One region of the Arthrobacter sp. GAS37 genome, then DNA from elsewhere that is predicted to be linked to it. Evidence: riboswitches for the same ligand, from Rfam matches in the RefSeq annotation. Region 1 holds a riboswitch; each other region holds the start of a gene.
The links. Region 1 has a riboswitch for S-adenosylmethionine ahead of ABH924_RS11505 (DUF1737 domain-containing protein). Riboswitches for the same ligand answer to the same signal wherever they lie in the genome.

Region 1 (7,151 bases):
AGTTAACGAGGTGTCGGCCACATCCGTGCCGACGTAAAGACGGAGGAGCTCGGCATTCCCGATGCGCGGGGCGGGATTCCCGACCGCGATCACGGAGCCACCATCCGGTGACCATGCTAGCGCCCCGCTGACGCTGTTGGCCTGGCCTATGCGGCGCGGCAGCGGCATTTTGGCGTCGACGTCGAGCACGTAGGCGCCGCTCGTCCAATCGACGTCACTGCCAGGTTCGATGGCGGCCGTAAAGGCGATCAGCAGGCCGTCGGGCGACCAGTTTGCCTCGCTCGCATTCCAATCGCCGTCGCTAAGGCGGCGCACTCGGCCGGATGCGATCTCACTCACAAAGAGGTGCATCCGAACGGCTGCGTTCCAGCCGACCCCATCGGTCTTGAAGCCGAGCCTGTCGATCACGATCGGCTCTTCCACCGCGGGTACCGTTACGTTGCGCGAAACTGCTGCGGTGATGGCGAGGCGGAGGCCGTCGGGGCTGACGCGCGCAGCCGCAACACCCCGGGGGAAGTCCGCGGCGCCGCTAAGTGCCCGCGCTTCGCCGCCTCCGATTGGCAGTAGGTACACCTGGGCTGGTCCAGCGGATGCTCGCAGGAAGAGAACTGCGGAGCCATCGGGAACGAATTGCGGCGCGGAATCGGCCGGGCCGCTCGTCAGGGGGCGAGCCTCGGAGCCGTCGCTGACCGCCCAGAGTGAGCTGTGCGCCCTGCCGTTCAAGGTTTCCGTGCGTGTGAAGACCACGAGCGTGCCATCTGGGGAGATGGCGGTCTCGGCTGGCACAACGAAGCGCGCGATATCTTCGAGCTCAAGCGGGCGGTTCGTAGAGGTGTTGCTCGTCACGGTGATTCCCCTTCTCGTGGCGGTGAGTCCACTGGTGTCTTGTCCCTCTACAATCGACGCTCCACCGCCCCCGCACTTCGTCCGATCGCACAATGCTGAAGCCTTGTTTGGTTGCTCTGACCCAGGCGCGGTTAGGTGTGTAGCCGCAATACTGAGGTTCCATGAGCGCAGTCCCGCCTGCGCGCCCCACATTCGAAGGAGAGCTCGTGAGCGTCAAGACATTCATCTCGATCGACATGGAGGGCGTCGCCGGCGTCGCGACGTTTGACCAGGTCGCCCGCGGCGGCTATGGCTATCCACGTGCGCAAGAATTGATGACGCTCGAGGCGAACGCCGCAATCGCGGGTGCCTTCGACGGGGGTGCGGATGAGGTTGTCATCAACGATTCGCACGGCACAATGGACAACCTGATTCACGAGCTTCTCGACCCCCGGGCCATCGTCGTGTTCGGCAGTCCGAAGGCACAGTGCATGGCCGAGGGACTCACCGCGGATTGCGACGTCGCCTTGTTCATCGGCTATCACGCCCCCGCAGGAGAATACGGCGTGCTTGCGCACACCTTTTCGAGCCACTTCACGGAGGTACGGGTGAACGGCGCGGTGGTCTCGGAGGCCGAGGTCAACGCCATGTATGCGACCTCGCTCGGTGTACCCGTCGGGCTCGTCAGCGGCGATGACGTGATCTGCCGTATCGCACGGGAGCAGTTCGCGGGAGTCGAGGTAGTCGAGGTCAAAGTCGCGCACGGCTACACTTCCACCGCATCGGTTGCGCCTTCCGTGGCTCGCGACGCCATTCGCGAAGCCGCGGCGCGCGTCGTCCGTAACGCGGCAACTCTCACCGTTCCGGAACTGCCGACACAGTTCACGGTTGCTGTGGATATGCCGACGGCAAACGCCGCCGAGCTTGCAATGTCGATTCCGGGTGCGCGACGCACGAGCGACCGCTCGGTCGAATGCACGGTAGCGGATGCTGGCCAAGTGCTCGGACTGATCGTCGTGTTTTATGAACTCGCGGCGAGCGCCATGAACGCGAAGACAGCACTCTTCATGCGGCGTTAGCTAATCACGCCCTTCCCCACTGGCTCCCAGCCTTCCCAAGCTCAGCCCGGGGCCCTCGCCAGCGTGGGCCCACCCACTGGCTCCCAGCCTTCGCAAGCTCAACCCGGGGCCCTCGCCAGCGTGGGCCCACCCACGGGCGTGGGCCCCGCCGACTGCCGTCCGGTTACGGAACATGACGACGGCCGGTGATGCAGGCCGCCGTCGTGGATGTTATTTTCTTCTTGAGTAATGAGCACCAGCGCGAAGCCCTGACTTGCTGGTCGGCAACCCTCTCTCCGGCGGGGTGCCTCAGGTGACTACTCGGCGTATCGACACTTTCGAACTGCAAGCGTGACTGAGGAGCACCAATGCCTGAACCCACCGAAGAAAAACTCTCCTACCGTCTCATCACGGGCCCTGACACCAAGGAATTCTGCGAGCGGATCTCCACCGCCCTCGCGGAGGGATACGTGTTGCACGGGAGCCCGTCCGCGACCTTCAACGGCACCGACGTGATCGTGGCACAGGCCATCGTCCTGCCCGCGGCGATCGCGAGCGCGGATGCCGCCGTTGCCAATGCGGTGGACCAGCTTGACGAAGAGTTCGACGGCGAGGGCCACGCATGAGCTACGCAGGCGACCTCAGCCCGCACGACGCTTGGGCCAAGCTCGAGCAAGGCGCCATCCTCGTGGACGTCCGCACCGAAGGCGAGTGGGCACACATCGGGATCCCTGATACCAAAGCCACGGAAAACGATCCCCTGTTCATCCAGTGGAACCTGGCCGGCGGCATCCCCAACACGCGTTTCATCGAAGAACTGACGCAACAGGCTCCGGAGACGGACGGCACCGAGCTGGTCTTCCTCTGCCGCTCCGGCCAGCGTTCCATCGCCGCCGCGATCGCCGCAACCCAGGCCGGCTACACCGCCTACAACGTCCTCGAGGGCTTTGAGGGCGAACCGGACCGCTACGGCGAGCGAACCGTGAACGGCTGGAAAAACCGTGGACTTCCGACGAACCTGGGGAACATCTAAGTGACTTTCAATCCTGACGCCGCCGGCTGGAGCCCTGATACCCAGGCAGTCCGCGGCGGTCTTGACCGCACCAACTTCCAAGAAACGTCCGAGGCCGTCTTCCTGAACTCCGGATTCGTCTATGAGTCCGCCGCAGCCGCAGAGCGCGCATTCACGGGCGAGGACGAGCGCTTCGTCTACTCCCGTTACGGCAACCCCTCCGTAGCCACCTTCCAGGAGCGCCTCCGCCTGTTGGAAGGCACCGAAGCGTGCTTCGCGACGGCGTCGGGCATGTCTGCTGTCTTCACCGCCCTCGGTGCGTTGCTGGCTGCTGGTGACCGCGTGGTCGCCGCCCGCTCGCTCTTCGGTTCCTGTTTCGTGATCCTCAACGAGATCCTGCCGCGCTGGGGCGTCGAGACCGTCTTCGTCGACGGACCGGACCTGGACCAGTGGCGTGCCGCGTTGTCCGAGCCGACAACGGCAGTCTTCTTCGAGTCGCCGTCGAACCCCATGCAGGAAATCGTGGACATCGCGGCGGTGAGCGAGCTCGCTCACGCGGCGGGCGCCACCGTCGTCGTCGACAACGTCTTTGCCACTCCCCTGCTGCAGCGCTGCGGCGATCTCGGCGCAGACGTGATTGTCTACTCGGGCACCAAGCACATCGATGGCCAAGGCCGGGTCCTGGGCGGAGCGATCCTGGGCACCAAGGAGTTCATCGACGGTCCCGTCAAGCAGCTCATGCGGCACACCGGTCCGTCGCTTTCCGCGTTCAACGCCTGGGTCCTGACCAAAGGCCTGGAGACCATGGCGCTGCGCGTCAACCACTCCTCGGCGTCTGCGTTGCGGATCGCCGAATGGCTTGAGGATCAGCCGGCCATCAGTTGGGTCAAGTACCCGTTGCTGAAGTCGCACCCGCAGTACGAGCTGGCCGCGAAGCAAATGAAGGCCGGCGGAACGGTGCTCACCTTTGAGCTGCTCCCCTCTGCGGGGCGATCGGCGAAAGAGGCCGCCTTCGCGCTGCTGGACGGTCTCGCCGTCATCGACATCTCGAACAACCTCGGCGACTCAAAGTCCCTCATCACCCACCCCGCCACCACCACGCACCGCGCCATGGGTCCGGAAGGCCGCGCGGCCATTGGCCTGAGCGACGGCGTCGTGCGGCTTTCGGTGGGGCTGGAGGATGTGGGCGACCTCATCGGGGACCTGGAGCGGGCCCTCAAGCAGGTCTAGCCCGGCGGGTTAACCCGGCGCTTCGCGCCAGTCCTGGCGCACCCAGGTGAGGACGGGCTGCGGCTTGGTGTCGCTCTCGTCCCTCTCCGAGCGCATCGTGATCTGAACGGCGTGCTCGACGACGGCGGCCAACCCGGCGGCGTCGGGCGCGCCCCCGTTGGTCTCGCTCCAGCGCCCGGCAACACCACGCTGTTCGATAGCGCCGTTGCCGCGGCCCAGGATGGCTGCCACGCCGGTCTGGACCAAGTCGAATTCACCCTGTTCGGCGAGCACAGGTTCCAGATACTCCACCAACGACCAGACGACGTCCGCGGCGGGCTCCGGGCGGAAGGTTCCGAAGTCCAGCAGTTCGGTGCGGAGTCCAAAGTTGCTTGCCTGCCAGGACGCCATCCGCAAAAGCGCCGTAGGCACGGCCGCCGGCTCTATTCCGGCATGGTACTCACGAACAGAAGTCTCAACCAAGGCCCTGACGAGCACCGCGATGAGCGCCGCATCCTCGGCCCGGAGGCAGACATCGGCCACCCGGACCTCCACGGTGGGAACGTGCCGCGACAGCCTGGCGTCGAAGTAAACCATCCCCTCGTCCAGCAACACTCCCGTTTCGATGAGCCTCGAGACAACTCGCCGGTAGGAAGCCAAGGAACCGAAGATGGCTGACGGCCCCGACGACGGCCAGCGGTTCCACGCCTGCGTCCGGTAGCTCTCAAAACCCGTAGCCAGGCCCCGCCAGTACGGCGAATTGGCGCTGATCGCGGTGAAGACAGCGAGCTTGTCCCGGATGCGGTCCAGGACCATCACGCCTTCCTCGGGGGACTCGATCGAAGTGTGGACGTGGAATCCGCACGTGAGCTGTTCGTGCGCGGTGATGCCGAAGCGTTCGAGCATGATGGCGTACCGGGGATCCGGAGTGGTGTGCAATGCGGCGTCCACCGGTGATGTGGCCAACGCGGCGATCCTTGCGCCGTGGCGCCGTGCGGCGTGGCTCGCGAGGCCCCGGGCCCTGCGGATCTGGTGCAGGAGCTCGGCGTAGCTGCGGCATGGCCGGGTCTGGGTTTCGATCTGTTCAAGCTTGAGCTCGTGGCTTAGGCCGGTATCAGGGCCGTCGATCTCTTCAAGGGGCGGACCGGCTTCGGGGCCGTCCTGGGCCGGGCCGTCGTTGGCGGGCCCCGAGAGGAGCGCGTCGGCAAGGGCGAGCGGCTCGCCGGTCACGGGATCGACGATCAGCAATTCCTCTTCCACACCAAAAGTGCGCACGGATCAATTGTGCGCCATGGCAGCCTCGCCAAGACAGCTCGGGATTTTGCGGCCCCCCCCGAAGGATTCTGCTGGATCATTCTGCTGGATGAACTTCCGAGGCGCGCGATTCCGTGACCGGTCCCTCAGCTGCGGCGAATCATCGTGCGAAATCCGACGCCGGACCGCTCCTCCACAGCCCGGTCTGTCCACATAGAGTCATTTCCCGGGCCAAAGAGGGCCGGAATCGTGGCTAGCTCGATCCATGGACCCGTTGGAATTCTTGAAATCGCTCGGCGGAGTAGCCCGGGTTGGCTTGCTACGCCGGGAGGGCTACTCCGAGCGCGCTGTGCGCGGATTGGCTTCTGCCGGAGCTGTCCAACCGCGCAAAGGTGTCTGGGCCTTACCGGACGCGGACCCCGAATTTCTGCAGGCCATCATCGACAATTCACTCCTGACCTGCGCATCCAGCGCCTCCCGTTACCAGCTTTGGCTCAAGGACCGGCCGGGGAGCCCACATCTGGTCAGCAAACATCACCGCGGCCGACACTTCGCCAGGCATGGCCGCCTTCGATTCGAACCGGACCAAAATCTGCCCATCGCTAGCCTTGAGGACACCGTTATTCACGGACTGACATGCCTCAGCGAAGTAGACGCCATAGCCATGGCGCAGTCTGCCATCCAGCATCACGGTGTACCAAGGGCCGTTCTTGAGTCCGAATTGACTGCAAAATACTACGGAGCCGCCCGGATGCGCCTGGCAAAGGCTGACGGTTTGTCGGAGTCGGTACCAGAGATCAGCGCGCGACTCCTATTCGAATCAGCGGGGTTCAAGTTCCGCCGCCAAGTCCAGATCGCCTGCGTCGGGCGGGTGGACTTCCTGATCGAAGGCTGGCTCGTTGTTGAGATCAACGGCTTCCAATTCCACGGTTCACGCGAAGCCTGGCGCAGGGACATGAGCCGGTCCAACGTCGCGCAAACCCAGGGTTACGCGGTGTTGAGCTACCCACCCGAACAAATATGGAACAATCCGGACGCCGTTCTCCGGGAAATCCGAGCAATGCTGGAACGCGGCTGCCCTCGCGGGTGAAGGATTCTGCACAATCATTCCGCTGGACAAATAGTCTGGCTCGACGATTCCGCGGTTTGCTAGCCAGCTGCGGCGAATGATCGTGCAAAATCCGACGTCGTCAGTCTTGGAAGTACTCGATCTTGGCACCGATGGTGTTGAGCCGCTCGGCCAGGTCCTCGTATCCGCGCTCAATCACGTAGATGTTGCGCAATTCGGACGTGCCCCGGGCCGCCAGCATGGCCAACAGCAGGCAAGCTGCGGGTCGGAGCGCCGGGGGGCATCCGACTTCCGCGCCGCGCCATTTGGTGGGGCCATTGACGTAGATGCGGTGCGGATCGAGCAGTTGAACCTGGGCGCCGAGCTTGTTGAGCTCCGTCAAATAGATTGCCCGGTTCTCGTAGACCCAGTCGTGGATCATGGTCTGGCCCTCGGCGTTGCCGGCAATGACCGCGAAGAACGGCAAGTTGTCGATGTTCAGCCCGGGGAACGGCATCGGATGGATCTTGTCCTCCGGGGCACGCAATCGTGATGGCTTGGTGGTGACATCCACGAGGCGCGTCCGTCCGTTGCGCGCAAAGTACTCGCCGGAGATGTCGAGCTGCTGGCCCATCTGCTCAAGCGTGGCCAGTTCGATCTCCATGAACTCGATGGGGACCCGGCAGATGGTGACCTCCGAGTTGGTCACGATGCCCGCGGTGATGAGGCTCATGGCCTCAATCGG
Region 2 (7,151 bases), on a different contig from region 1:
GCGACCGTGAACAAGGCCACGCCAAGCAGGCCAACTGTGAACGATTGGGCAAACACGAACAGGGCGCCGATGCCGCCGGCAAGAACGTAGAACCGTGGAAAGCTCCGCTCCTTGAGGGCCGGCAGGATCCTTCGCAGGGCGGCGCGGCCCTTCGGCAGCGCCAGTCCGATCGCGGCGATCAGAACCAGCCCGGTGGTGAAACTCACGACGGCGGCCGCGATGCCGTCGTCGAGCGTTGCTCCCAGGGCGCCGTTGATTCGGCCCTGAAGGGGAATCACGAGTCCGGTTGCCACGGCAAGGAGCAGACCGGTGAGCAAGGGACGGGACGATCGCGGCATTTTCACCACCTTACTTCAGGCATCATTGCTTGTATGAGCAACCCGGAAATCGAAGAAATCCCCATCCGCGACGACATGATCCGACTCGGTCAGCTCCTGAAGCTCGCCAACCTGGTGGAGGACGGCGTGGAAGCCACGGAACTCATCAAGAACGGCCTGGTCAAAGTCAACGGCGAGATCGACGATCGACGCGGCCGCCAGCTCCATGTAGGCGACACCGTGACCGTCAACGGAAAGACGGTGCGGATCACCGCCGCTTCCTAGCTCTCTTAGGCAACGCGGGGTCACTTATGGCCCATCACGTGCCTCAGAATGGGCCGTAAGTGACCCCGCGTTGCTTTCAGACGGACGTGAGGACCTTGTGCTCCAGGAATTCGCCCACGTGGCCGATTTCCTGCTGGTTGATGCCGTGCCACATGCCTGTGTAGAGCACCTTGGTGAGGTCCGTGTGCTTTCGCACCCACCCCATGGTGAATTCGATCTTGTCCGGGGTGATGACGGGGTCCTGCTGGTCCCGTCCCCAGAAGAGCGGCACGGAACCGTCCAGTTCGGCGTCACGGAACGCGGGGTCGGCATCGGCGTCGACGGCGAAGCCTGAAAGCCCGACGACGGCGGCGAAGTCCGCCGGGCGCTGCCGGAGCAGCGAGGTGGCCATGGCCATGCCCATGGAAAATCCGAGGAGCGTCACCGAACTGTGGTTGGACTTGAACGAGTCCAACCAGGAAAACACGTACTCCGCGGCATCCTTGACGGCGTCGAGCGAGTAGTCGATGGACGCCGTGAGCGGGAACCACGTGAAGCCCGGGCCCGTGGCGATCGGTGCGCGGAGCGAGGCGACGACGAAGTCCTGGGGCAACAGTCCGGCAAGGCTGAAGAGGTCTTGCTCGTTGGATCCGTAACCGTGCAACAGGACCAGCAACGGCTTTCCAGCCCGTTCTTCCTCTTCGTGGGACCACAAAACGACCGGGGCAGGAAAGGCGGAAGCTTGACTCATGGGACTATTGTTGCAGTTACCCATGAGTAACAAGCTACGGGCGCGTAGCGTTGCAGCAAGAGGCAGGATATGAACGTGAGTGACACTGATTCCACGGTGGGGCCGAAGCCGGACGAGCGGAATCATCCGTGGACCCGCTACGTGGCATTGGGTGATTCCTTTGCCGAAGGCATCGGCGACCCCGAGCCCGACAACCCCGGGGGACATCGCGGCTGGGCCGACCGCGTAGCCGAGGAACTGAGCCGGGGGCACCGGGATTTCGCTTACGCCAACCTTGCCATCCGCGGGCGGCTGCTACAGCAGATCCTCGACGAACAACTTGGCCCGTGCATGGACCTCAAGCCGGACCTTGTGAGCATCTCCGCAGGTGGCAACGACCTCATCCGTCCCGGCGGCGATCCCGACTCCTTGGCCGAGAAACTCGATGCCGCCGTTCAGACCCTGAGTTCCGACGGCGCCACCGTGGTTCTTTTCAACGGTCCGGACACTGTGTCATCAGTACTCGGCCGGATCCGCGGCAAGGTGGCCATCTACAACGAAAACCTCCGCACTGTGGCCACCCGGCACGATGCGGTGGTCGCTGATATGTGGTCCCTGCGGCAACTCTCCAACTCCCAGATGTGGGACGAAGACCGCCTGCATTTCTCGCCGCTCGGCCATCACACCGTCGCAGCAATGGTCCTCGATTCCCTCAATGTGCCGCACAACCTCGAACCGCTGTTCCCCAAACCGCTCCCCCAGCGCAGTTGGCGCGAAGCCCGCTCGGGCGACCTCGTATGGGCACGGGAGTATTTTGTCCCGTGGGTCATCCGCCGGATCCGGCACCAGTCCTCAGGCGATGGAATCCTGCCGAAACGCCCGACGCCGGGGCCCGTCTTCGGTCCTGCCGAGACGATCCTTCCCCGGATCTGACCGGGAACCACGGGGTGGGTTACAGGGAGCGGGGCTAAGCTGGTGAAAGACCTAGGAGGCCTCCACCGTGAACAACTTGATCTTCTGGATCATCGTCTGCTCTTGGCTGATTCCCATGGGGATCCGCATGTACAACCGATCGCGCCAGCGCAGGCTCCGGGACTTCCCTCCGCAGAATTACCCCGGGCAGTCCTATCCTTCACAGAACTATCCCGTCGGATACCCGGAGCAACCCCCGGTAATCATCCCGGCTGAGCCGCAACCTCCGGTGGCGAGGCCCGCACCGCAGGCCGCTCCGCCGTCGTCGGCCGCTCCCCAGCCGAACAGTGCGCCCCAAGGCTACCGGGCACGGAAACTTGCCGAACTGGACCAGGAGTACAGCGACGGGAAAATCGCCATGGAGGACTACATGAAGCTCCGCCAGGAGATCATGAACGGCTGATTCAGCCGAAGAAGGCCTCTCGCAGCTGGGGACCGAGCTGTCCGATCTCGGTGAGGAACCCGTCGTGCCCGATCGGCGCCTCGATTACGTGAACCGGGACCTCTCCGGGCAAGGCCTTGGCCAGCTCGTGGGATTGTTCCGGGAAGTAGAGGCGGTCCGAGTCCACTGAGGCAATGAAGAATTTTGCAGTTGCCACGGACAGCGCCTCCTCCAAGGAGCCCCGGCCGCGGGTGATGTCGTGGCTCATGAGGGCCTCGGTGATGGCGATGTAGCTGTTGGCGTCGAAGCGCTGGACCAGTTTGCTTCCCTGGTGGTCGAGGTAGCTCTCCACCTGGTAGCGGCCCCGGTCCCCCAACGCGGCAGCCTGAAGGGGTGTCTCGCCGCCTTGGGCGTTCCGGCCGAAGCGGAAGTCCAGTTCATCCGCCGAACGATAGGTGATGTGGGCGATCCGCCGGGCCAGGGCCAACCCCGCCTCGGGCGCGGCCTGGCCATAGTAGTCCCCGCTGTTGAAGTCGGCGTCCTGCCGGATGGCGAGCGTCTGGGCCTGCGCAAAGGCGATCTGCTCGGCAGTGCTGTACGCCCCGATCGAAATCACGGCGCATCGTTTGACGCGGTCCGGATAGCTGACGGCCCATTCAAGTGCGCGTGCACCACCCATGGACCCGCCGACGACGGTGTGCCAGCTGCGGATCCCCAAAGCGTCGGCCAGCCGGGCTTCGGCGACGGTGCTGTCCCGCAGGGTCACGAGCGGGAAGCGGGAGCCCCACGGTCTGCCGTCAGGAGCGCTCGACGACGGCCCGGTGCTGCCGTAGCAGCCTCCCACGATGTTGACGGAGACCACGAAGTAGCGGTCCGTGTCGATGGTGGCGCCGGGACCAACGAGTTGCTCCCACCAGCCTTCTTCATCGCTCTCGCCACGGGCCACATGGGTGCTGCCGGTCAGGGCGTGTTCCACCAGGACAGCGTTGGAGGCGTCTGCGTTGAGCCGCCCCCACGTCTCGTACGCGAGGACGACCTCCGGCAGGAAACCCCCGGCCTCCAGCTCGAGTCCGCCCACGGAAACATACTTGAGGGTTCCGTCCGGGGTACCGGAAAGGGGTATGGCTGTTGCAGCAATTGTCATTCGTTGACACCTCACATCGCGCTTGCCCGCCGCCAATACAGCGAAGGGCCAGGTCTTCACCCGGGGCACCCCGCCGCGAATGGAGGGTTGCCGGCCAGCAAGCCGGGGCTGTCACTGGCACTCATGACCTATAGGAAGAGTCTAGGAAAACCGGACCCCTTCTGACGAAGATTATGACATCTTTGTGACACTCGGCCGCGTTTTGTTCACGAAGCAGGGGCTGCGGACGTCTGAAATTGAAGAGACGGGTGATGCCTGTGTGACTGGAGATAGAATTGGGCGCAGCAGTCTGCGTTTTCATTGCATCCGCATTGTGCGCCCGTTCTTGCGCCCGCGGCCCTGCGTCACAGGAAGATTGAAGCTCGTGAAAAAGCCATTCGGCGTCGTTCCGATAGCCCTGTTCATGCTGGTATCAGGTTTCACTGTGGGAGTGCCGCTGCCGGCGCATGCCGACACAACTCCGGCAGCTGGCGAAGACCGATACGTGGTCCACTACGCCGACGGCGCGGACGTTGCCGGCAAGACCGCGGAGCTGCGCTCGCAAGGAGTCGCGGTGGACAAGACGTTCACGCATGCCGTGAAGGCCGCAGTCGTCACGGCGACGCCCGCCAAGGCCGCTGCGTTGGCGAAGTCGAGCCACGTGGCGTCGGTCGAGCGGGACACCCCGGTGCGGATTTCGGACACTCAGCAGCCTGCCCCCTCTTGGGGCCTTGACCGGATCGACCAGCGCGCACTTCCTTTGGATGGAAGCTACACACCGCCGTCGAGCGGTGGGGGTGTGTCCGTCTACGTCGTGGACACCGGGATCTATTCCGCCAACACGGATTTCAGCGGCCGCATCCTCCCCGGATTTGCCGGCGTCACCCCCGACGACGGCCATGGCACCGAGGACTGCAACGGCCACGGAACCCACGTTTCCGGGACTATCGCCGGGACCAAGTACGGCGTCGCCAAGTCTGCAAACATCGTCCCTGTCCGGGTGCTCGGATGCAATGGCTCGGGCTACTCATCCGATGTCATTGCCGGGCTGGACTGGATTGTCGCGAATCACCAAGCCGGAACCCCCGCCGTGGCCAACCTCAGCCTGAGCGCGGACGCGATAGACACAACCGTCGACGCGGCAGTTCAGGGCGTCATCGATCACGGCGTCAGCGTGACCCTGGCAGCGGGCAACCAAGGCCAAAAGGGCTTGCCGGCCGCCGATGCATGCAATAGTTCTCCCGGACGCGTGCCGGCGGCTCTGACAGTGGCCGCCTCCGATATGTCAGATCACCAAGCATCGTTCTCCAACTACGGCCCTTGTGTGGATCTCTACGCGCCGGGCGTCAGTATCGTTTCTGATTGGATTACCTCGCCCACCGCAACGGCCACCTTGAGCGGAACCTCCATGGCCTCTCCGCATGTGGCAGGAGCTGCCGCGATGCTCCTCTCCATGCATCCATCGTGGAGCCCTGCGCAGGTCTCGGCAACGCTGACGGTCGGCTCAACGGCCGGAATAGTTCAGTCGACTGGGAACTGCATGCCAAACCGGCTGCTTTACGTCAGCGCTTCGCTCTTTTCTCCATCACAGGACCCTTTGGGCGGTTTTGCGGCTACGACCCCTTGCAGGCAGCTTGACACGCGAGACGGGACCGGTGGTGTCAACGGGCCGGTCGCCCCCGGACAGACCATAAGCGTCAAGGTTGCCGGACGCGGCGGCCTCCCAGCTACCGGAGTTTCCGCTGTCGCAATGAACATCACAGTGGCCAACCCGACGTCGAATGGCTTCATCACCGCCTACGCAGGCGGAACCAATCGGCCGGCGACCTCGAACCTGAATTTTGCTCCCGGGCAGATCGTCCCGAATTTCGCGATCACGCCGGTCGGGTCCGACGGAACGATTTCCTTCACGAATAGCTCCAACGGCACGGTCCAACTCATCGCCGACATCACCGGCTACTACCTCACCGCTGGCGCATCACCCGCTCCCGGGACGTTCTCCGCCCAGGCTCCGTTCCGGCAACTGGATACCCGGAACGGTGTCGGCGGCGTCACCGGACCGGTCGCGCCGGGGCAAACCATCAGGGTCCGCGTCACCGGGCAGGGTGGCATTCCCTCTTCCGGGGTTTCCGCGGTCGCGATGAACATCACGGTGGCCAATCCGTCGTCGTTCGGCTTCATCACTGCGTACGCGGGCGGGACTCCGCGACCGAACGCCTCGAACGTGAATTACGCGACGGGACAGATCGTCCCGAACTTCGCCATCACGCCCGTCGCTCCCGACGGGACGATTTCATTCACGAACACCTCCGGCGGAACCGTCCAGATCATTGCCGATACCTCGGGCTATTACCTTGCAGGCATACCGTCAACTGCCGGCGCGTTTTCCGCCCAGATCCCGTTCCGGCAATTGGACACCCGTGACGGAACCGGCGGATTCCACGGACCGGTCGCCCCCGGGCAGACCATCAGCGTCAAGGTCACCGGCCGTGGCGGCGTCCAAGCATCCGGCGTCTCCGCGGTCGCGATGAACATCACCGTGGCCAATCCGTCGTCGTTCGGCTTCATCACCGCCTACGCCGGAGGAAGCACGCAACCTGGTACCTCGAACGTGAACTTCGCGACGGGACAGATCATCCCGAACTTCGCCATTACGCCCGTTGCTCCCGATGGCACCATTACCTTCACCAACAACTCCAACGGCACAGTGGAGCTCCTCGCCGACACTTCCGGGTACTTCCTCGCTGGTTAAGCGAGAGACGGGGCGCCCCCAGGAGTGGGCGCCCCGTCATTGAACGAACCGGCAATGCGTCTAGGCGCCCTTGGCCGCCCGGAATCCTGACTCGAGGTCCGCGAGGATGTCGTCGATGTGCTCGATCCCGACGGACAGCCGCACCAGGCCCGGGGTCACTCCGGCCACGGCCTGCTGTTCCGGGGTCAGCTGGCTGTGTGTCGTGGACGCGGGGTGGATAACCAAGGAACGGACGTCGCCGATGTTTGCCACGTGCGAATGCAGCTCCAAGGCGTCTACGAAGCGTTTGCCGGCGTCGATCCCGCCGCGGATGGTGAAGGACACCACGGCGCCAGTGCCCCGGGGTCCGTACTTCCGCCCGCGTTCGAACCACGGACTGGAAGGCAGCCCCGCGTACGCGACCGATTCAACGTCGTCGCGCCCTTCGAGCCATTGCGCCACTTTAGTGGCGTTGCCCACGTGGCGTTCCACCCGCAGGCTGAGGGTTTCGATTCCTTGGGAGATCAGGAAAGCGTTGAACGGGGATACTGCCGAGCCGAGGTCGCGCAGAAGCTGGACCCGGGCCTTGAGGATGTAGGAGAGGTTCGCGCCGAGGGCACCGTCCTTGCCGA
Region 3 (7,151 bases), on a different contig from region 1:
ACCGAAGAGGCAGGGATCGGCTCCGCAGTGAACAACGCCGTGGCCCGCATCGCGGGCTTGATCTGCATCGCATTTGCCGGACTCATCATCGGCCCGGTCTTCAGCCGCCAGGGTCTCATGAATGCCGTGGTGGTCACCGCCGTGCTGTTCTTCCTCGGGGCGGCGGCATCCGCCGTCGGGATCCGGAACCCGGTGCTGGGCGCTGCGGTGATGGACTCTCCGGAAGGTCCAGCCGCCGACGACGGCGGGACGGCTGCCCAGCGCGCCTGAACAGTACTTTCCAAGACACCGGCTTTCCAGTCACAGCTTCGTCAGCGTTCCGCGAGGACGCAGCCTTCGTGGATGGTGTCCGTGGCTACCCACAACGCCGAAGTGACCTCATCAGCGAGATCGTAGTCGCGGCTGCCCGGACCTTTTCCGATCCGGACCACCAGCGCACCGCCGAACGGTTTGCGGCCAATCACCTGGACGCGGGCATCAAGGTCGATTTCCTCGGCGGACAGGTAGCGCAGCAGCTCCGGGTTTTCGTCGCTGATCCGGGTGATCTTCCCGGAATGGCCGTCGTCGAGCTCGATCATCCGGTGCGCATGCGGCAGGCTCACCGAACCGTCCGCAGCCGGGATGGGATCACCATGGGGATCGCGTCCGGGGTTGCCCAGCTTGGTTGCCATGCGATCGATGAACGTGTCCGAGACAGCGTGCTCGAGCATCTCGGCCTCGTCGTGGACTTCATCCCAGCTGTAGCCCAACTCCCTCACGAGGTAGGTCTCGATCAGGCGGTGCCGGCGGACCATGCCCAGGGCGAGCTGCATTCCCTGGGGGGTCAAGGTAATGGCGCTGTAGGGCTGGTGGTCCACCAAGCCTTGGTCCTTGAGCTTGCGGACCATCTCCGAGACGGAGGAATTGGCGACACCGAGCCGCTGCGCGAGCTGTGAGGACGTGATGGGTTTGTCCTGCCACTCCGTGAAGGAGTAGATGACCTTGACGTAGTCCTCGATCGAGGAGGAGGGCGCACTGGTCTTCACGGTTCCAAGCCTATCGTGAACCGGCCGAATCAGACTTTCCGAGCCCGCCAGCTCTGGGTGAGATAGGGCAACGGGATGACCTCGCCCTCAGCGTGCCCCAGATGTTCGAAGAGGTACCACTGAAGATTGCCCATGACCTTGGCCCGGTTGGCGTCATTCGCCCTCAGATAGTAGCTGCGCGACTTCACGAGTTCGAGGATGTCGGCCGCAGTCACGGGATCCTCCCAGCGCGTCAGGTGACTTTCGAGGCCCGCAAACTCCGGGCCCACCACCGGCCGGAAGTCCGGTTTGTGGACATCGCCGGCATGCATGATGCGGGACAAGCGATGGACCCAGGGCACTGAAGTGTCCAATTGGTTCCAGATCAAGCCGATGACGCCCTGGGGTCGAAGGATCCGGGCGATCTCGGTGCTGGCGGCGAGGGGATCGCACCAGTGCCAGGCCTGGGCAACGCTGACGACGTCGAATGCTGAGTCCGCCAGTCCAGTTGCCTCGGCCGTGCCCTCCAGGGCGACCACTTGTGGATGCGTTTTGCGCAGTTGGGTGAGCATGTCCGTGGAAGGGTCCACCGCGGATACAGCCAGCCCGCGCTCGACGAGGAGCGAGGTGAACTTTCCGGTGCCGGCGCCGATGTCTGCCGCGTCCCGCGCACCTTCAGGCAGCAGCCAGTCAGCCGAATCCGCAGGGTAGCCGGGCCGGACACGGTCATAGTGTTCTCCGCCGTCCTGGAAACTCCGGCCGAGTTCAAGGCGCCGCTCCTCATAGAGCTTGGGGCCGGCTGAGGTGCCTTTGGGTCGCGGGGCCACGCAGGAACTCCTTCGTAGGACAGGAAAAATACCCTACGAATCTACCGCAATCAGTCGGTGCTGCAGGGAGCGGCGCCCGCGGTCCCGGGAGTGTTGGGAGCCCACTCCGGGTAGCTTCGGTGGTCGTTCGCCGGGACCCACCGGCCGGCATCCACCACGTAGTCCCAGCCGAGGCCATTGCTCTTGAGCGCTTGGATGCCCGCGATGAGCCGGGTGGCGTCTTCCAAGCGCGAGCCCACGCCGAAACTGGCTCGAAGGGATCCGGAGGGAAGGCCGAGGCGCTTGAGCAGCGGGTGGGCGCAAAAGCGTCCGTCGCGCAGGCCAATGCCGTGCTCGGCCGCAAGGTAGGCCGCCACCAGTCCTGCGTCGTAGCCCTGGAGCGAGAAGTTCACGACGCCGATGGTGTCCTGGGGATCGGTGTCGCTGAAGATCTGGTGCACGGTCACGCCGTCGATTTGGTTGAGGCCCTCGACCAGATGCGAGCGGATGGCTGCCTCGTGGGCGTGCCATTCATCGTGGTCGAGGCTGGCAATGACCTGCGTGGCCCGGGCGAGGGTGGCCGCGCCGAGCACGTTCGGCGAGCCGCCTTCGTGCCTGGCCGGTCCCGTGGCCCAACTGACGGAATCGAGGCGCGCCTCGCGGACGGCGCCGCCTCCTGCCAGGTGCGGCGTGCCGGCGTCGAGCCAATCGGGGCGGCCCACCAGGACACCGGCGCCGAACGGTGCATAGAGCTTGTGCCCCGAGAAAACCAAGTAGTCGACATCCGCGGCGGCGATATCGATGCGGCGGTGCGGGGCGAGCTGGGCCGCGTCCACCACAATCCGCGCCCCGAATTCGTGGGCCAAGGCAGCGAGGTCCTTGATGGGCAGGATTTCGCCGGTCACGTTCGACGCGCCGGTGACAGCCAGGAGGCTGACGCCCCCGTGGGAGAGCGCCGTGCGGACATTGGACACGGTCTCGGACAACGTTCCCGCCGCAACGATGCTGCGGTGGGGGACGCCTTGCCACGGCAGGAGATTGGCGTGGTGCTCGATGTCCAGGTAAAGGACTTCGCCAAGGTGCCGACCGTCCTCGACCGGCAAGCAGCCGGCCAGCAGATTGAGCGAATCTGTGGTGTTGCGAGTGAAAATGACCGAATCGTCCGGCCGCCCGCCAACGAAGTCACGGACGATGTTGCGGGCGTTTTCGTAGACCGAGGTGCTGATCTGGGAGGCGTAGCCTGCGCCGCGGTGGACGCTCGCGTAGTACGGCAGGATCTCGTTGAGGTACGCGGAAACCACGGTCAGGGCAGGTGCGGACGCGCCGTAGTCGAGGTTGGCGTAGCGGATGTGGCCACCCTGGATCAAGGGTGCCTGCAACTCCGCGCCGGTGACCGCGGCAAGTGGGCGGGATGCCCGGGGCAGCGATTCACCGCGCTGCTGTGCGGATTCGTTGTGCTGCGAAAGAGCCGGGGAAGTAAATGTGGCTGTGCTCATTGGACCTCACTCAAGAGGGACCCCTGCGTACAGGGGGTCCGCGCTTGCCGCATCCGTTCCGGACCGGCCGGGTCGTCACCCGGGGCACCCCGCCGCGATGGAGGGTTGCCGGCCAGCAAACCGGGGTTTCGCGCTGGCACTCGTGACCTGTAAAGAGCCTAGGACACCGGCAAGGCTGGTTCCAAGGTGACCGGCGATTGTTAAGCGGATTATTACACCGCCGGAAAACTGTGCGTTCTGCCGAAGAAAAAGCAGCGGACGCCCCCAAAAGGGGGCGTCCGCCGTCGTTTGTTCAGTGAAGAGAGAGGACTAGAGCAGGTCGTCGAGCTCGGGGTTGAGCCTCTTGAGGACCTCCGAGTGCAGGATCGAGTTGGTAGCGACGGCGTTTCCGCCGAAGGGACCATCCGCGCCGTCGAGGGACGTGAAGCGTCCGCCGGCTTCCGTCACGATCGGCACCAAGGCCGCCATGTCGTAGACCTGGAGTTCCGGCTCCGCGGCGATGTCCACGGCGCCCTCGGCCACCAGGCAGTAGGACCAGAAATCACCGTACGCACGGCTGCGCCAGACATCGTTCTCGAGGCCCAGGAAGCTGTCCAGCGAACCATGCTGCTTCCACTCGGACAGCTCGGAGTAGGAAAGCGAGGCGTCTTCAAGCCGCGACACGTTGGAAACCTTCAGCCGGGTGGCTGCGGCCAGGGATCGGCCCATGTAGGCGCCCGAGCCCTTGGCCGCCCACCAACGCTTGCCGAGCGCCGGAGCGCTCACGAGCCCCACTACTACCTCGCCCTCGTCCACGAGGGCGATCAACGTAGCCCAGACGGGCACGCCGCGCACGAAGTTCTTGGTCCCGTCGATGGGATCGATGATCCAACGCCTCGAGCCGTGGCCCGTGCTGCCGAATTCTTCCCCGAGGACGGCGTCGCGGGGGCGGGAACGGGAGAGCTGCCCGCGGATAGCTTCCTCGGCGGCTTTGTCGGCATCGGTGACGGGGCTCAGGTCGGGTTTGGTCTCGACCTGGAGGTCCAGTGCCTTGAACCGCTCCATTGTCAGGGAATCGACGGAGTCGGCCAGGACGTGTGCCAGCCGCAGGTCGTCGTTGTAGCTCGAATCGGGTTGGGTCATGGTTCCAAACTACCGTCTATTCGCCGGTGAGCCGGGGAGGTAGGACGGCAAGCGCGCAGGTCGTTGACCGTGCTGTTAATTGACCGGGCTGTTAATTGACAGTGCCCAGTTCCTTCGCCTCTTGGGCTTCCATGCGCGGGTCCGCGCCAAGGAGCCGGCGCAACGACGCCAAGCGGGCCGGGCCTGCCTCGCCGGCGTGGCCGTCAGCGACCCAGGAATCCAGTCCGCAGCGAACCGCGGAGGCATCGTGCTTGCAGCCTCGCTCGCACATTTCCGTTCCAGGTTCCAGATCCGGGAAGGCATGCAGGATGCGGTCCGGGTTCACGTGGGCGAGGCCGAAGGAACGGATGCCGGGCGTATCGATGATCCAGCTGCCGCCGGGGGCGTCACTGAGCTTTAGTGCAAGCGCTGAGGACGAGGTATGGCGGCCCCGGCCCGTCACGGCGTTGACCCCGCCCGTGGCGCGTTCGGCGCCGGTGAGGGCATTCACCATGGTGGACTTCCCGACGCCGGAATGGCCCAGGAGCACGGTGACCTTGCCGTCGAGGTAGTCCCGCAATTGGCCGACGGCGTCGCCGTCGAGGCGGGCGGACAAGCCGTCGTCGGAACGGGCGTCGATGCCGGAAGCCCCTGCGTCGGCCGTCCGGCTGATGATGATGGGGAAACCCAGGCTCACATAGTTGGCAAGGAGTTCCGTCGGATCCTTGACGTCCGCTTTGGTAACGAGCAGCAGCGGCTCGATTCCGGCGTCGTACGCTGCCACCAAGGCGCGGTCGATGAATCCGGTGCGCGGCTCCGGGTTGGCGGCCGCAACCACCACCACGAGCTGGTCGGCGTTGGCGACGACGGCCCGTTCGATCGGATCCGTGTCATCGGCACTCCGCCGCAGGAGGGTCTTGCGCTCCTCGACGCGCACGAGGCGGGCGAGGGTGTCCGGGGCTCCGGACACATCGCCGACGAGGGCCACGAAGTCTCCGGGAACCACGGGGGAGCGTCTCAGCTCCCGGGCACGGGCGGCAATGACGATGCGCTCATTGTCCGAGCTTTCGCCCACTATCGCGGTGTAGCGGCCGCGGTCGACTGTGATGATGCGCCCGATCACGGCGTCGTCGTGGCTGGGGCGGTCCTTCGTGCGGGGGCGTGTGCCCTTCTTGTTGGGGCGGACCCGGACATCGGATTCGTCCCAGGAGCTTGCGTCGCGGGCCATCGTTAGTTGCTTGTCTCCGTTGAGCCGGTGCCCGCGACCGCTTGGCCGGCACTGAGCATCGATGCCCAGATTTGCGGAAATTCGGGCATGGTCTTGGAAGTCGTCGCGATGTCTTCAACCTGGACACCCTCGACGGCGAGCCCCAGGATGGCGCCCGCGGTAGCCATGCGGTGGTCGGCGTAGCTGTGCACGACGCCGGCGTGCAGCACCGCGGGCCGGATCACCAGGCCGTCGCTGGTTTCCTCGGCGTCGCCGCCGAGCCGGTTGATTTCCGCGACCAGCGCAGCAAGCCTGTCCGTTTCGTGTCCACGTAAATGCGCGATGCCAGTGAGGCGGGAAGGGCTGGTTGCCAGGGCGCACAATGCCGCCACCGTAGGGGCGAGTTCGCTGGTTTCGTCGAAGTCGGCGCCCAGGATCTCCGGTCCGCCGGTGACTGTCAGTGTGCCATTGTCCAGCGTGACAGTGGCACCCATGGTGGCGAGGATGTCCCGCCAGAGATCCCCGACTTGCGTGGTGTTGGCCGGCCAGTTGGGGATCCGGATAGTTCCCTTCGTCGCCAGCGCCGCGGCGAGGAAGGGACCCGCGTTGGAGAGATCCTGCTCGATCCTCTCGTCGAATGCCTGGATGGTACCGGGGGCGACGCGCCAATGGTTCGGCACGGAGTCATCCACCTGCACCCCGACGCCCCGGAGGACCGAGACGGTCATGTTGATGTGGTCGAGGCTCGGCACGGGCTTGCCGACATGCTCCAGGTGAAGGCCCTCATCGAAGCGTGCACCGACCAGCAACAGGGCGGAGACGAACTGCGACGAAGCGCTCGCATCGATCACCAAGTGGCCACCGCGGACAGAGCCGGTGCCGGAAACCTTGAACGGCAGGGAGCTCGCCGTGTGCCCGTCCAATGCGCTGACTTCCACTCCGAGTGTCCGGAGGGCTTCGATGATCGTGCCCATGGGACGTTGGCGTGCGTGCGGATCGCCGTCGAACACGGACGCGCCGTTGCGGAGGGCCGCGAGCGGCGGCACAAACCGCATGACCGTGCCGGCCAGGCCACAGTCGATGGCGGTCTCCGATGCGGCAGCCGCCGGGTCGATAGGGGTGACTTCGAGATCCGGGCCGTAGTGTCCATCACCGGGAACCTCGGTAATGCTGGCGCCAAGCCGGCGCAGGGCCTCGACCATCAGGGCGGAATCGCGCGAATGCAAGGGTGCCCGGAGCCTGCTTGGGCCGTTGGCCAGTGCCGCCAGGACCAGATAGCGGTTGGTCAGGGACTTCGAACCAGGAACCGTGACCGTGGCATCCACAGGGTGGCTGGCGAAGGGTGCCGGCCACAGGGGGAGTGCGGAGGTGGTGGTGCTCCCTGAATCGTCTGTCTGCGTGGCGGGGGTTCCTGGCATGCTTCCTTATGCTCCAACTGCGTTGTCTACGGCCTTGCGGACGGCCCGGTCTGTCTTCTTGAACTGCTTGCCCGTGGCCTTCTTCGCGTCCATGGCGAGGTGTTCGGCACGCCAAGCGA
Region 4 (7,151 bases), on a different contig from region 1:
GTGATTCACGGGACATTGTGGAGATCCCGGTGGATTGGGCCCTGGACGATTGGGAACAATACGCGTTCTACCCGGGAGTAACAGGAAGCGGAGTCATCGAGAGTCCAGCCAAGGTCTTGGAGATGTGGACTCTGGAAGCCGAAGCCCACCACGCCCAAGGCAGTTGCTTCGTCTTGACCAACCACCCCTTCATCTCCGGCCGCCCCTCCAAGGCCGTTGCCTTGGAGCAGCTGATCGAACGCGTCAAGGCCATGGACGGGATGTGGGTGACCACCTTGGAACGGATCGCAGAACACACCAAGGCCACGGTCAACGAGATCCACAGCCACGCCCGGATCGAGGTCCCGTCCTACCCAGGCGCAGGAGCCAGCTTCAAGCCTGCTCGGCTACTGGAAGCCATTCCCAGGTAGGTCAACCATTGAGCATGCTCAGCCTTGGCCTTGAGCAGTGGACATAGCACTGACATGTCCACTGCTTAGACCGAACGGAGGGCATGTCCCTTGGGGGAGGGCCTGAACTGGGCTAGAGATCGCTCCGGCACGGGGCGGTGTGGAGTTTGTAGAGTCCGTTCAGGTCCCCGGCTGCCAAACCATCGGGGGCGCCGATCTCCGGGTACATGAGCTGGATTGGATCTTCTACGTGGTCAAGGCCCACTACGTGGCCAAGTTCGTGTTGAATCACGGCGGAGACGTAATGGGCACCGCCGGAGACGCCCAGCAGTTCCGTGATTTGCGGGGCGTCCAGGTCCAGGCTTCCCGAGACGTAGCTCTTGGGTCCGGTGCCGAAGCTGTACATGGTGCTGCCGCCGGTTCCGATGACGGATCCTGCCAACGCCGGAGCCGCCTCGGGAGTGGTCCAGGAAATCAGCAGGGGCGCCCAACGATCTCCGTAGAGCGCGGGCTGGTACGGCTTGCGCTTCTCGGAAGGGTTTTCCGTGCTGGTCCCGTCGTCAACGAATTTGAGGCCTGTGGCGGCAGCGATCTTGGCGATGGCGTCGGCGATGAGCCCCTCGGATCCGGCCGGGGCGAGGGCGGCGTTGACCACGTAATGCAATGGCCGGCACGGAGAGTAGCCCACCGGCGTGCCGTCGGCGTTGGTCGCCAGGAACTTGTACGAGGTGCTGGCCACGGCAGGCTTGGCGGGGGAGCCGAGCGGGTGCCCGGCTTCTTCCAGGCCAGGCGGCGGGGTATCCGGCGCACGGGCCGCCTTTGGTGGCCCCTGCCCGGGAGCCGCGTCCTGCCCGGGGATGCTTGCCGTGGCGTGGGCGGAGGGAGCCAGGTTCGGAAGCAAACCGGTGATGCCAGGGCCGCCGCGGAGGAATCCACTGACAAGCACGGCTACGGCAGCGACGACCGCCACCACCATCAAGTTTCGGAACAGCGCCAGAACGGTACTGGCGCGCTTGGGCGGCGGGCCGCCGTCGTACCCGTAGTTTGAATGCAAGTCTTCCCCCAAGTCCCTGCGCCGGCGCCCCGCTGCGCCGGCGCTACTAACCGATGACTGCGCCGAAGACGAGTCCCAGCCCATACGTGGCCGCGGCCGCACCGAGCCCGATGGCAAGTTGCCGGAGGCCGCGGGTCAGCGGCGAGGTTCCGGACAACAAGCCGACGACGGCGCCGGTCGACAGAAGCGCGATGCCCACCAGCGTACCGGCCACAGCAAGCACCGCGAAGCCCGTCATGCCGAAGATGAACGGCAGGATGGGCACGATGGCGCCCGACGCGAAGAAGCAGAAGCTCGAGATTGCGGCGCCCCAGGCGGAACCTACGGCCTCGTGCTCGTTCACGGTTTCTTCCACTTCGGGGTGGAGCGAGAGGCTGGGATCGCAATCGCAGCTGTAGAGGCCCATGCGTTCGGCGGCCCGGTGTTCGGCGGCTTCCCGGGACATGCCCCGGGCCAGATACACGAGGACCAGCTCATTGTGCTCGATGTCCAGGGCCGGGGCTGCGGTCAGCGTGGCCTGGGTGGGTCGGGTGGCCTTGAGGAGCTCGAGCTGCGAGCGGACCGAGACATACTCGCCGGCACCCATGGACAGCGCGCCCGCCAAAAGGCCGGCGATGCCGCTGAACAGGACCACGGCCGCGGGAACGCCGGTGGCCGCCATGCCCATCACGAGGGAAAGGTTGCTGACCAGGCCATCGTTGGCGCCGAATACGGCCGCGCGGAAGGTACCGGACAACCTGTTGCGGCCGCGCGTCGCGAGGCCGCGGACTACTTCTTCGTGGATCTGTTCGTCGGCCGCCATGGCGCGGGTCGCTGCTGGATCCTTCGCGTAAGGCGAGCGGCCTTCAGCCCGTTGGGCGAGGGCCAACACGAACACTGATCCGAAGTTCCGGGCCAGGAAGCCGAGCATTTGGCTCCGGACCGAGGCCGCCTTCGGCATGCCGGCATGTTCGCCGAGGACCCTGAGCCAGTGTGCCTCATGGCGGCCCTCAGCCTCAGCGAGGGCCAAAAGGATTTCGCGTTCCTCGCCGTCCCGGCGCTGCGCCAGTTCGCGGTACACGGCGGCCTCGGCCCGCTCGTCCGCCAAGTACTGCCGCCAGCGCTTGATGTCCGACGACGACGGGGTAGTCTTGGTGGCTGCTGCGTCTTGCGATGGACTGCTTGAGTCCGAGGGATTGCCTGAATGCGAGGGTTTTGTGTGCGGTTGCACCGGGACTCCTGGGTTGCTGGGGCGGGCTTCATCGCCTCATTGCAGCTCCACTTTATCGCCAATTTCCGCGGCTTTTCGGCTGGCAATCCTTACTGGATATTTTAGGCGCGCCTCAAAAACCGGGAGACTCGCGGGAGGCCTTGACCGCCGCAGGGGGCAGTGCTGGGATGGATGAACAGGGTCCACGAATTGGCGGGGTAGCGTGATGACCGGCTGCCTCATATGCCTGTGCGATGGGCTCAGCGGCACGTCGAACGGAGGTTGCACCATGGACAGCACCGAAACCCACGCCCGCCACCCCGACCGTCCCACGGTCGAGGCCGATCCCGCCTATGACTACAACGAGGACCTGGCGGTGGACGAGGACTGGGAGGACCAATCCGAGGTTCTTGACGACGATGAACGGCCGGTTGGGCTCGATGCCGACGAACACCGTGAGGTTGAAGAGATCGAATAACCCCGACCCGCTGAACCCGACGTGCTAAGCCCTGGTAGCTAGAACGCGCTCAGGATGAAGTGCCTCTGCACGCCCGCCCGGTGCCCGGTTGCCGCCACCGTAAGGGTGAGTTTCCGTGTCGCGGGGAACCAGCGCGCGGGCTGGACTGCTTTTGAGAGCGCTTCGGTGATGAGCCGGGGCTCATGATGCCAATAGCGTTCCAGGTTTCCGTCCACCACGAACGTGATGGAGCCTTGGGAGAGGTCGACGCCGGGAATCACCCGGACGAACTCGTCCACCCGCCGGGGGCGGGGCAACAAGAGGGTGCCGGAGTGGGTGGTGCGGTCGGCTGTGGCGCCGTTTTCGAAAGGCATGGCCTTCTCCTGTGGAGTTGCTCTTGCCCGTTCGGTTGTCTCTGGTCCGAGCCGGGCCGCTTCTTCATCCGAACCACCCGTGAACATGGGGTTGGCGTGTGGCAAGTCGGAGCTTTGCACCACATCTCTTGAAGCTCTTCCTACTGTACATGCAGCAGCGGCGCCGCACCCTCTCAAGGAGAAGGTGCGGCGCCGCCGTCGTACTCAGCTTGCTGAAGCTTAGTGGCTGGCCACCGGGTGGGGTTCCAAGGGGAGTTCCTCCACGGCCGCCCCGGCAACGCGGCGGTCCCATGCTTCGCGGACCGCGGGCTCGGTTGGCGGCGTCAGGAGGGAGACCACAACGTAGACCAGGAGCGAGGCGCCGAGGCCCCAGTAGATGGGATCGTTGGCGTAGACGCCGTCTTCGCTGGGGATGATTCCCGTGGCGTAAGCGATCAGCAGGCCCAGCGTCAGTATGGACCCGACCGCCATGGACCAAGCCGCGGCAATACCGGTGCCACGCTTCCAGACCAAGCCACCGAGGATAGCAACCAGCAGGCCGCCCACCAGGATGTCGTAGGCGATGGTCAGGGCCACGACGACGTCTTGCGCCGCCATGGAGATCAGCACGGCTACGATGCCCAGGCCAAGGACCCAGTACCGGTTGGCCTTGACGTCGTGCTCGGGGTTTTCGGTGTCGTCGGTGTTGATCGTCTTGCCGAACCAGCTGGCCACGAACGGGACCACGTCGGCGCGGGCAACGGTGGCTGCGGCGATGAGGGCTCCGGACGCGGTGGACATCATGGCCGCGACTGCCGCGGCCATGACGAGGCCGCCGATGCCGATCGGCAGGATGTGGGTGGCTACCTCGGCGTAGACAACGTCCTTGCCAAGGGCCTTGACGTCGATGTTGGGCAGGGCAACGCGGGCGGCAAGGCCGATCAAAGCGCCGGCGACGCCGTACAGGACGCAGTAGATACCGGCAGTGGCGCCGCCCCAACGGGCCACCTTGGGGGTCTTGGCAGTGAAGACGCGCTGCCAGATGTCCTGGCCGATCAGCAAGCCCAGGGTGTAGACCACGAAGTACGTGATGATCGTCTGGGCTCCGATGCCGTCCAACTGGAAGAAGCTGGCGTCAACACGGGCACGGATGCCGTCGAAGCCGCCGGCGGCGTTGAGGACGAACGGGAGCATGAGGAAGAAGATGCCCACCGTCTTGATGATGAACTGCACCTGGTCGGCGAGGGTGATGGACCACATGCCGCCGATGGTGGAGTAGACCAAGACGATGGCGCCGCCGACGGCGATGGCGAGCCAGCGCTCCCAGCCGAAGAGGACGACGAAGATGGTGGCGTAGGCGCCCGTCGACGTGGCGCACAACATGAGGGTGTAGGCCAGCATGACGATGCCGGAGGTCTGCGTGGCGCGCTGGCCGTAACGCAGGCTCAGCATCTGGGAGACCGTGTAGATCTTCAACCGCTGGATGGTGCCGGCGAAAAGCAGGCTCAGGAGGAGGACGCCCGAACCGATGGCGACTACCAGCCACATGCCGGAGATGCCGAACTTGTAGCCGAGGCCGACGCCGCCAACCGTCGATGCGCCGCCGAGGACGACGGCGGCCATGGTGCCGGTGTAGAGCATCGGACCGAGGCGGCGCCCTGCCACCAGGAAGTCGCTGTTGTTCTTGGTGCGCGACTTGCCCCACCAGCCGAAGGCCAGCATGGCGAGCAAATACACCACCACGATCGCAATATTGATGAACGAAGAGTCCACGGTCGGCTCCTGAAAGTGATGCGCAGAGTTCCTGGGGATTCCGACGCCGGTCCGCTGGGTTTCGTTGCGGGTCGCGGAAGGTCTCTGCGCGGGTGATTGGGGAGAGTAGCCTGTGATGTATGCCTCACAAGCAACACTTGTTGCCTATGAGGATACGTAGTGATGCGAGTAACAGTCAAGGCGCTGCTTTGCGCAGCGGACTCATCGGCGGACCTCTAGCTAGCCAAAGGCCCTGCCACGCGGGCGATCCGGCTACTATTGCTGCAATGACAGGGCCGCATAAACGGCCTGAAAGGTTCGTGAATGAAGGCTCTCCCCGTTGAACCGAGCAACGTCCCCGTTGCCATCGGTTCCAGAATCCGTGCCGCACGCCAATCGCAGCGGCTCACCATCGAGCAGGTTGCCGACGCCACCGGCCTGACCAAAGGGTTCCTGAGCCGTGTGGAGCGTGACCTGACGTCGCCGTCGGTCGCTTCCCTTGTGACGCTTTGCCAAGTTCTTTCGGTGTCTATCGGAGACCTTTTTGCCGCGCCGGAGACACATCTGACCCGGCGCGACGATGGGCCGCGGATTTCGCTCGGCGGCCAGGGAATCGTGGAACGGCTCCTGACCGCCCGATCGGAACGGCGGTTGCAGATCCTGCAGGCCTCCATCGAGCCCCGCGGCCGGGGAGAAGCCGAGCTTTACGCTGTCGATTGCGACGTCGACGTCCTGCACGTCGTCAAGGGCCGCATTAAATTGATCCTCACCAACGAGGAGTACGAGCTCGAAGAGGGAGACACGCTGTCCTTCCCGGGCCGCGAGCCGCACACCTGGGTCAATCCGACGGACGAGCCCGTTGAGGTGCTCTGGATCCTGGTGCCGGCAGCCAGCCGCTGACGCTGGCGCTGTGAACCCCCGGCGTACGGGGCCGACACGCGGCGTGTAACACGCCTGAAACATGACTGACTTCAGGATTTAACTCTGGGGCCTGCGCTGTTACGTGCCTGAAATGATCCGTGCCGAATGCTGAAACAGGGCGACGGTACGTTCGAGTCAACGCAACTCGTCAAGGTCGGTATCCCGTGGGGTACCAGGACCTGTTCGTTTTAAAAATGGTCTCGCCGTGCGGGCGCCATGGAGCGCCGTATATGCAGGAAGGCTCCCGAAATGAACCCAGCATTCTTCAGCGTAGGGCTCGATGTGAACCCCCAGACCCTCGATCCCGGCGCAACAGCCTGGATGCTTGCAGCTTCCGCCCTCGTCCTTCTCATGACGCCAGGTTTGGCGTTCTTCTACGGCGGCCTGGTCAGGATGAAGTCCGTCCTCAACATCATGATGATGAGCTTCGGCGCCATTGGCGTGGTCGCGGTGGTCTGGGCCCTGTGGGGCTACGGACTCGCATTCGGCCCGGACACCCTGGGCGGCTTCATCGGAGATCCCTTCGCGAACTTCGGACTCAGCGGACTGGCCAGCGTCATCGGCGGGAAAGCCCCGGGCTTGCCGGACATGGTCTTCATAGGATTCCAAGCCACCTTCGCCATCATTACGGTCGCATTGATCAGTGGCGCGGTGGCCGAACGTGTCAGGTTTGGCCCGTGGCTGTTGTTTGCCGGCCTTTGGGTCACCATCGTCTACGCTCCCATTGCCCACTGGGTCTGGGGTGGCGGCCTCTTCGGATCCACCGGGATCATCGGCAGCAAGATCTCAGCCCTCGACTTTGCCGGTGGCACCGTTGTCCACATGAACGCGGGCATGGCCGGGCTGATGCTAGCGGTCGTGCTCGGCAAACGGCTCGGATTCATGAAGGACCCCAACATCCGGCCGCACAACCTTCCCTTCGTGATGCTTGGGGCCGGCTTGCTGTGGTTCGGGTGGTTCGGCTTCAATGCCGGTTCGGAACTGGCCGCTGATGGAATCGCCGCACTCGCCTGGACAAATACCCTCCTGGCCACAA

Region 2: another riboswitch for S-adenosylmethionine. It lies ahead of ABH924_RS14550 (homoserine O-acetyltransferase); the one in region 1 lies ahead of ABH924_RS11505 (DUF1737 domain-containing protein).
Region 3: another riboswitch for S-adenosylmethionine. It lies ahead of ABH924_RS00475 (aminotransferase class V-fold PLP-dependent enzyme); the one in region 1 lies ahead of ABH924_RS11505 (DUF1737 domain-containing protein).
Region 4: another riboswitch for S-adenosylmethionine. It lies ahead of ABH924_RS15435 (hypothetical protein); the one in region 1 lies ahead of ABH924_RS11505 (DUF1737 domain-containing protein).

The regions. Positions count from the first base shown of each region.
Region 1 covers NZ_JBIYDB010000011.1:82,420-89,570, forward strand. Annotated here, with positions in the region: gene ABH924_RS11495 (serine hydrolase) at 1-846, opposite strand, end outside; gene ABH924_RS11500 (M55 family metallopeptidase) at 1,053-1,904, shown strand; SAM riboswitch class IV at 2,129-2,241, shown strand; gene ABH924_RS11505 (DUF1737 domain-containing protein) at 2,252-2,509, shown strand; gene ABH924_RS11510 (rhodanese-like domain-containing protein) at 2,506-2,916, shown strand; gene ABH924_RS11515 (O-succinylhomoserine sulfhydrylase) at 2,917-4,125, shown strand; gene ABH924_RS11520 (glutamate--cysteine ligase) at 4,135-5,379, opposite strand; gene ABH924_RS11525 (endonuclease domain-containing protein) at 5,624-6,448, shown strand; gene ABH924_RS11530 (UDP-N-acetylglucosamine 1-carboxyvinyltransferase) at 6,549-7,151, opposite strand, start outside.
Region 2 covers NZ_JBIYDB010000017.1:26,445-33,595, forward strand. Annotated here, with positions in the region: gene ABH924_RS14525 (DMT family transporter) at 1-338, opposite strand, end outside; gene ABH924_RS14530 (RNA-binding S4 domain-containing protein) at 372-602, shown strand; gene ABH924_RS14535 (alpha/beta hydrolase) at 679-1,332, opposite strand; gene ABH924_RS14540 (SGNH/GDSL hydrolase family protein) at 1,402-2,244, shown strand; gene ABH924_RS14545 (hypothetical protein) at 2,312-2,686, shown strand; gene ABH924_RS14550 (homoserine O-acetyltransferase) at 2,688-3,809, opposite strand; SAM riboswitch class IV at 3,823-3,938, opposite strand; gene ABH924_RS14555 (S8 family peptidase) at 4,174-6,540, shown strand; gene ABH924_RS14560 (bifunctional o-acetylhomoserine/o-acetylserine sulfhydrylase) at 6,601-7,151, opposite strand, start outside.
Region 3 covers NZ_JBIYDB010000001.1:97,282-104,432, reverse strand. Annotated here, with positions in the region: gene ABH924_RS00490 (MFS transporter) at 1-270, shown strand, start outside; gene ABH924_RS00485 (metal-dependent transcriptional regulator) at 312-1,025, opposite strand; gene ABH924_RS00480 (class I SAM-dependent methyltransferase) at 1,055-1,831, opposite strand; gene ABH924_RS00475 (aminotransferase class V-fold PLP-dependent enzyme) at 1,882-3,306, opposite strand; SAM riboswitch class IV at 3,342-3,454, opposite strand; gene hisN (histidinol-phosphatase) at 3,616-4,428, opposite strand; gene rsgA (ribosome small subunit-dependent GTPase A) at 4,520-5,635, opposite strand; gene aroA (3-phosphoshikimate 1-carboxyvinyltransferase) at 5,638-7,032, opposite strand; gene ABH924_RS00455 (DoxX family protein) at 7,039-7,151, opposite strand, start outside.
Region 4 covers NZ_JBIYDB010000019.1:32,829-39,979, reverse strand. Annotated here, with positions in the region: gene ABH924_RS15455 (polysaccharide deacetylase) at 1-410, shown strand, start outside; gene ABH924_RS15450 (matrixin family metalloprotease) at 523-1,386, opposite strand; gene ABH924_RS15445 (VIT1/CCC1 family protein) at 1,490-2,653, opposite strand; gene ABH924_RS15440 (hypothetical protein) at 2,922-3,110, shown strand; gene ABH924_RS15435 (hypothetical protein) at 3,149-3,463, opposite strand; SAM riboswitch class IV at 3,478-3,597, opposite strand; gene ABH924_RS15430 (sodium:solute symporter) at 3,683-5,215, opposite strand; gene ABH924_RS15425 (helix-turn-helix domain-containing protein) at 5,519-6,094, shown strand; gene ABH924_RS15420 (ammonium transporter) at 6,365-7,151, shown strand, end outside.